2 regions of the Leeia speluncae genome follow, and region 1 is predicted to be linked to the other one. Evidence: predicted binding sites of a transcription regulator. Region 1 holds the regulator's gene; the other holds the start of a gene.
What was found. Region 1 encodes sigma-54, which starts transcription at its own class of promoters, with help from an activator protein. Its sites were predicted from a motif close to CTGGCACGCTTCATGCTT; they were not measured.

Region 1 (4,015 bases):
TAAACTCACGTGTGCTATCAATGCCACGTAACTGGAGAATATAGGCGCGCACAGCGGTTTCCACCAATACAGCCAAGTTTCGACCTGCGGCAACAGGCAACATCACTTTACGAACAGGTACACCCAAAATATCTTGTGTTTGAGCATCCATTTCCAAGCGGTCTAACGCGGCCAAGTTTTCACCACTTGCCTTCTGCAAATGAATAATTAACTTGAGCGTTTTTCTTGGACGAACAGCCGTTTCACCAAACACAGTCCGAATGTTTAAGATACCAAGACCGCGTACCTCGAGAAAATCTCGTAATAATTGAGGGCAACGACCTTCTAGTAACTCCGGAGCAACACGATAAAACTCAACAACGTCATCGGCAACCAAGCCATGTCCACGACTAATCAGGTCGAGCGCTAATTCGCTCTTACCCATCGCAGACTCGCCCGTAATTAACACACCAACTTCCAATACATCTAGAAATACACCATGCAAAGCAGTTGATACCGCTAAGGCCTTTGCCAAATATCCGCGCAACACATCCATCAAGTATGGACTGTGTTCAGGAGAAGAAAAAAGAGGCACGTGATGCTTTTCACAAAACTCCGCCAGAATAGGCGGTACTTGCTCACCATTGGCGACTATCATCGCGGCCATCGGGCTCGCGAACAATCGGGTGATTGATGCGTGTAAGGAAGGGAAATTCAGACTTCTTAGGTATTCCATTTCGGCAATACCTAAGACTTGTATTCGGTTTGGGTGGATAAAGTTTAAATGTCCAACTAGTGCTAGCGAAGATCTATCTGCTTCATCATCGTTAGAGATTACTTTTTCTGCAGCACCAAGGCCAGCAACCCAAACGATGGCAAGTTTATCTCTATTATCATCAAATAACTGCTGAACACTTATCTGGGGCATAGTTATACTTGTCCACCTAGTAATTCAAAAAGTTTTGCAGGATCAGTCTCAATTAACAATTGCTCTCTTAGCGTACGGCTACAAAATAATTCAGCCAATTCACCAAGAATTTGTAAATGCAATTCACTCGCATGATCAGGAACTAGCAAGACAAATAACAAACGAACAGGTTTGCCATCTGGGGCATCATACGGAATAGGCTCTTTTAATCGGACAAAGAAACCAGCCGCCTCTTTCAGTCCCTTGATGCGTCCATGCGGAATGGCAACACCTTGGCCTAATCCTGTAGACCCTAATTTTTCCCGATCAAATAAAGCATCGTAGACTTTGCTTCTAGCAATTTGAAAATCATTTTCAGCAACTAGCCCAACTTGCTCAAAAATGCGTTTCTTACTGCTAACATCTAGATCAAGAAAAACATGATCCACAGTGAGAATTTTGCGAATAAAACTCATACTTTTCATCCTGCAGGCGTATTCTGTTTTTTATTTCCTACGACTGCGGCATCGATAATTCTGTCAATATTCAGCTATACCTTAACTACAGTATAGACCTTAGCGGAAACAGATTATACATAGAAAAACAGCGAGACATCAGAGTCTCGCTGTTTTTACGCAATAGATGATTCATTCTCATGCGAAAACAAATTAACCATCGCATTTTACCGTTGAAACTTTATTCTTCGGCCAGTTGTTCATTCAAATGACGGTGACCACCTTCATGACGCTTTTCTGAACGTTTTTCCTTATGTTTAAGAACCAAACGGTCTAACTTATCAATCAATGCATCAATAGCAGCATACAAATCAGCATGAGTTGATTCTGCAAAAATGTCATTTCCACGCACATGCAAAGTTGCTTCTACTTTCTGCACCAGTTTCTCTACAGTCATGATGACATTGATATCAATAACATTGTCAAAATGACGAGTGACCTTGGCGAGCTTTGTTGTCATGTATTCACGGATAGCTGGGGTAATTTCCAGATGATGGCCGCTCATGGTCAGATTCATGGTGTTTCTCCTGTATTAACACGAATACCGCTATTTTGGTTATTTCGTTACAACGCTTTGCGTAAGTTTACTGGAGGGATTTGCATTGCTTCGCGATACTTAGCTACGGTTCTTCGCGCAACAATAACCCCTTGATTGGCAAGCATGTCAGATAACTGACTATCACTTAGTGGTTTGTTTGAATCCTCCGCTTGAATCAACTGCTTAATCAGTGCCCGTATTGCTGTTGCAGAACAAGCACCACCAGTGTCTGTATCTAATCGACTACCAAAAAAGTACTTTAGTTCAAAAATTCCTCTAGGGGTCATCATATATTTTTGATTAGTAACCCGAGAAACCGTCGATTCATGCAAATCTAATTCATCAGCTATCTCTCTTAATACTAGCGGAGACATGCCAACTTCGCCATATTCAAAAAATTTTGCTTGTCGAGCAACAATTGCCCGAGTAACACGCAATATGGTTGTAAACCGTTGTTGGATATTCTTAATCATCCAGCGGGCTTCTTGCAACTGTTCTTGAAGCCCTTTTCCATCTCCACCGCGCTGTCGCCCTAATATATTGGCATACATTTGATTAACACGGATTTTTGGTACAGCGTCACTATTAAGATGCGCTACCCACTGACCTTTTTCTTTGACGACGATCACATCTGGGACGATATAGGCTGCTTTTTCTTCTGAAAATGCCCGTCCTGGTCTAGGATCTAATCCAGAAATGAGTGATTGCGCCTCTCTGAGTTGATCATCGTTTGTGGTTAGCCTCTTTTTTAATTTAGTGTAATCCCTTGCGCCTAACAAGTCCAAATGTTGTGTAACAATTGTTCGGGCTAGTTTTACCATTGGTGAATCCGGCATACGTAGCAATTGCAAATCGAGACATTCGCTCAGATTTCTCGCACCGACACCTGCGGGATCAAAATGTTGAACATGATGAAGGGCAATTCGCCACTCCTCCTCTTCAACCGCCTCCTCCCAGTCTTCTGGACACATGGCAGCAAGCTCTTCCCACTCAGAAGCGAAGAAACCATCATCATCTAAGGATTCAATCACTAAAAAGGCGAGGAGTTTATCTCTATCCGATAGATGCATCTCACCTAATTGCGCAATGAGGTGTTCACGTAAGGAAGGATGTATCTCTACCTGATCGCCCGCCGGAATCTCTTCGTCATCATCACTGCTGCCAGAGGATTGCTGCCAGCTAAGCTCATCTAGCGCCTCTCCAGCAGCCTGCCACTCTTCTGTATTTGTTGAGTCAGTCGCACTACTCTCGCCAGCCTCAGCGTAGCTAGATTCATCTCCATTGCCAGACTCAAATCCATCAACCCTTTCAAGTAGTGGATTTAACTCCATAAACTGCTCTAACTCTTGTTGCAGATCTTGTGTAGATAACTGCAACAATCGAATAGATTGCTGCAGCTGAGGGGTCAGCGTGAGTTGCTGAGAGAGTTTGAGCTGTAAGCCTGGTTTCATGTGTTATAACCGGAACTGTTCGCCAAGATACACACGTCTTACCGCTTCATTATCCACAATATCGGATGGAGCACCGGTGGCTAATACCTTACCATCTGCAATGATGTAGGCACGATCGCAAATACCAAGTGTTTCGCGCACATTGTGGTCCGTAATCAATACGCCAATTCCTTTTTCTTTTAAGAAATTGATAATTCGTTGAATATCAATCACAGCAATCGGGTCGACACCAGCAAATGGCTCGTCTAATAAGATAAACTTTGGCTCGCTCGCTAAGGCGCGCGCAATCTCCACTCGTCTTCTCTCACCACCAGACAAGCTAATTGCGGGCTGATCACGTAGGTGATCTACATGCAGTTCTTCCAATAATTCTGTCAGTCTTTTTTGACGCGCTTCACGATCTTTAATATGCAATTCAAGCACTGCAAGCACATTTTCAGCCACAGTCATTCGACGAAAAATAGAAGCTTCCTGGGGTAAATAACCAAGCCCAGCTCTTGCGCGCTTATGGATTGGCCAACGCCCAATACTTTTCCCATCTAAATAGACATCGCCACCATTTGCGGGGACCAAACCTACAATCATGTAGAAACTAGTGGTTTTACCCGCGCCATTCGGCCCGAGT
Region 2 (4,015 bases), on a different contig from region 1:
ATGACTTTTTCCTGTTCGGCAATAGGCAGTTTTTCTGCCTGTGCGCCGGTGAGGATTATATCTAAGTCAAACGCTTGGAGCGATTGGCAACTCAGCAGGGAAGTGATGAATATTAGCCAAGCGCCAAGTCGTTTGCTATTCATGTAGATGGTCTTAATGTCTCAAAAACAGAGGTGGTTGGTGGACGAACATGTCGCCAAACATAAAAGGCTTCGGCTGCTTGTTCAATCAGCATCCCAATACCATCAATCGTTTTTTTTGCGCCAGCCGTTGCTGCTTGTTGCATAAAAATGGTGGGCTCAGCGGCGTACATCATGTCGTAAGCTAATTCGCACGCTTCAAAGACGGTTGTTGGTAAGGGAAGCTTTTCTGCAGATAAGCTGCTAGAAGATGCGTTGATGATAATATCATAATGCTCGGTGAGTTCATCAAAGCCAATGCCACTTACTATCTCGCTCTTGCAGAGTTCGGCTAACTCTTCGGCCTTCGCTTTTGTACGGTTTACAATCACAAGCTTACCAGGCTGCTCATCTAGAATAGGGCCTAATGCTCCGCGAGATGCTCCACCTGCGCCTATCAGTAGTACGCGTTTACCTGTTAGCGAAGTTGCTTGATTAATAGTGATGTCACGCACTAAGCCCGCACCATCGGTGTTGTCCCCAATCACGCCGGTGTCGGAGAAGTGAAGAGTGTTCACCGCGCCAGCTAATTGAGCCCGCTCGGTTAACCGGCCTTGTGTGGCAGCATATTCAAATGCTTCCAGCTTAAAAGGGACAGTGATATTTAGTCCACAGCCACCCGTAGACTTGAATAAATCTATCTCTTTTAGAAAACCATCTAATGGTGCTAATAGTCGGTCGTAAGTTAGATCTTGATTCGTCGCTTTAGCAAAAATTGCATGGATAATCGGCGATTTGCTATGTGCAATCGGGTTGCCAACAACGGCATAGCGGTCTGTCATTTTGCTTATCCCTGAATCCATGGCAACTGATGCGCTTTCCAGCCATTGACTTTGCCACGATGGCCTTCGCTATCTTTATCGCCTTCAAAGCCTTCTAAAATATTGTATGCGGCGCTATAACCGTGCTGCTGAGCAAGTGCAGCTGCATCGTGAGAGCGCGCGCCGGTGCGGCATAAAAATAATACGATATTTTCAGCATCAACTTGGCGTTTCAATTGTTCTAGAAAATGCGGGTTAGGCACCATTCCTGGAAAGGTCTTCCATTCAATCTCTACGGCGCTAGGTACTCTGCCGACAAAGTTCCATTCTGCAGAAGTACGTACATCCACAATTTTGATGTTTGGAAGGGCATGCAGTAATTGGTGTGCTTCTTTGGGTTCTACCGCCCCCGCATAGGGTAGGTTTAGCTGTTCAGCTCTTTTTTTTGCCAATAGTAATATTTGATTGCTTTCACTCATCTTCACTTCCTCTTCATCAGACGGTAGTAGGCCGATTCGATAGTTGCCAATACTGGACAATATTTACAATAGATATTCTCGCACAGGCTTTGCATTCAGCGTACACTAATTGACCGACAGGATGCGAGGCGCACTGTTTTGGTGCGTTGATTTTTAAGGGGCACCAATGCTGTGCGGGACGGTTTGCAGCTTCGCGTTAACGCGCCCTGTTTTGGTAAGTTTTCGACATTTTGGTGCTGGCATGTTTTGTGCTTGCATATGGCACGAGCAAATAAGTGTGCTAATTTCTTTTTGCTGTGCTGATATCATCACGAGTTTATCAATTTTTAGGAGAACGTAATGGCTGTAGCCGACGTACTAAAACTCATCCAAGAAAATGGTGTTAAATTTGTTGACCTGCGCTTTACCGATACACGCGGCAAAGAGCAGCACGTAACTGTTCCAGCTCACGTTGTTGACGAAGACTGGTTCGACCACGGCCACGCATTCGATGGTTCTTCTATCGCTGGCTGGAAAGGCATTCAAGCTTCTGACATGCTTTTGGCGCCAGATGCAAACTCTGCACGTCTAGATCCATTCTTTGACGAACCAACCGTATTCATGACATGTGACGTTATCGAACCAGCTGATGGCAAAGGTTACGATCGCGATCCACGTTCTATCGCTAAACGCGCTGAAGCTTACTTAAAAGCATCAGGTATTGGTGATACCGCATTCTTCGGTCCAGAACCAGAATTCTTCATTTTTGATGGCGTACGTTACGACATCTCTATGTCTGGCTGCTTCGTAGAAATCGAATCTGAAGAAGGCGCATGGTCTTCTTCTAAGAAATACGAAGGTGGTAACTCTGGTCACCGTCCAGCTGTTAAAGGCGGTTACTTCCCAGTTCCTCCAGTCGACAGCTTGCACGACATCCGTGCGCAAATGGTATTGATCCTAGAAGAACTAGGCATTCCAGTTGAAGTGTTCCACCACGAAGTGGCTACCGCTGGTCAATGTGAAATCGGTACTAAATTCTCTACCTTGGTAGAGCGCGCAGACTGGACTCAAACATTGAAGTACGTTGTTCACAACGTAGCTCACCAGTACGGCAAAACCGCTACATTTATGCCAAAACCAATCGTTGGTGACAACGGTTCAGGTATGCACGTTCACCAGTCTATCTGGAAAGACGGCAAAAACTTGTTCGCTGGTAACGGCTATGCAGGCTTGTCAGAAACCGCATTGTTCTACATTGGCGGTATCATCAAGCACGCTAAAGCATTGAACGCGATTACTAACCCTGGTACCAACTCTTACAAGCGTCTAGTTCCACACTACGAAGCACCTGTAAAATTGGCTTACTCTGCTAAAAACCGTTCTGCTTCTATCCGTATTCCACACGTGGCATCTGATAAAGCACGTCGTATCGAAACTCGCTTCCCAGATCCATTGGCAAACCCATACATGTGTTTTGCTGCATTGATGATGGCGGGTCTAGATGGTATCCAGAACAAGATTCATCCTGGCGATCCAGCAGACAAGAACTTGTACGACTTGCCTCCAGAAGAAGACAAACTAATCCCAACAGTTTGTGCAAGCCTAGAAGAAGCATTGGCTGCATTGGATGCAGACCGTGAGTTCTTGACTCGTGGTGGCGTATTCAGCAACGACTTTATTGACGCATACATCGAATTGAAGATGGATGAAGTTAACAAAACTCGTATGACTACTCACCCAGTAGAATTCCAAATGTACTACAGCCTATAATCTGGTTTGTAAGACATGTTGGTCTAAAAACCCCCTGAATTTTCAGGGGGTTTTTTATTTGTAAAGGTTGTTCGATACGCTTGCGATCGGTTTGCTATTGGCATAAACTGGAAAGTCCCAGAAATTGAATGTGATGGTGCAGACATGAAAAAACTACTACTCGTCGGCCTGCTGCTTAGCCCGGCAGTCATGGCTGATACAATCTACAAAGTGGTCGATGCCAATGGTAATGTGACTTACACCAATTCTCCGGTGAAAGGTGCTCAGCGCCTAAACTTTGATGATGCGGTAGCGCCAAATGGCTTTTCTAGTGGAGGGGCTGCAAAGCCTAAGAGAGAGGCTAGTTCTACTGCAACCGCTACGCCGACTAGTTTTCCCCGTGTCGATACGGAGACTCAAAAGCGTAGAGACAATACCCGTGCACAAGTGCTACAAGATGAATTAAACGATGAAGTAAAATTGTTTGAAGAGTCTAGGAAGGCGCTTTCTGATGCGACGGCACAAAAGCAGCCTGCAGATAAATTAGCCAAACTACAAAACTCGGTGACGTTGCATTCCAAAAACATTGAAGCGTTACGTAAGGAATTGGCGGGCGTGAAAGAATTCTAAGCTTCGCTGATCAATGCCCCAAAAAAATGCCGGTTTTTACCGGCATTTTTTATTGCACCAAAGTGGTGCAGTGCTATGCTGTTTGATATCCGTAATGGTGCTGAATCTTCGTGAACAGGCTGAATTTCGGCACTTTACGCTGGCTTACTTTTTGCTAAGAGTATGGGAGTAGCTAGTTTCTGTATCACACACATACCCCTCGGTGTGTAACTGAACCGAGCATAAGAGAGAAATCGTG

Region 2: glnA (type I glutamate--ammonia ligase) is a predicted target of sigma-54. The motif match lies at 1,656-1,673, and genes of this name have one in related genera.

What each region holds. Positions count from the first base shown of each region.
Region 1 is NZ_JAJBZT010000004.1:238,611-242,625, reverse strand. It holds gene hprK (HPr(Ser) kinase/phosphatase) at 1-907, opposite strand, end outside; gene LIN78_RS09045 (PTS sugar transporter subunit IIA) at 910-1,362, opposite strand; gene hpf (ribosome hibernation-promoting factor, HPF/YfiA family) at 1,583-1,918, opposite strand; gene LIN78_RS09035 (RNA polymerase factor sigma-54) at 1,966-3,390, opposite strand; gene lptB (LPS export ABC transporter ATP-binding protein) at 3,394-4,015, opposite strand, start outside.
Region 2 is NZ_JAJBZT010000005.1:300,670-304,684, reverse strand. It holds gene LIN78_RS11215 (ankyrin repeat domain-containing protein) at 1-143, opposite strand, end outside; gene aroE (shikimate dehydrogenase) at 140-961, opposite strand; gene LIN78_RS11205 (rhodanese-like domain-containing protein) at 967-1,419, opposite strand; gene glnA (type I glutamate--ammonia ligase) at 1,759-3,168, shown strand; gene LIN78_RS11195 (DUF4124 domain-containing protein) at 3,313-3,777, shown strand; gene glnL (nitrogen regulation protein NR(II)) at 4,013-4,015, shown strand, end outside.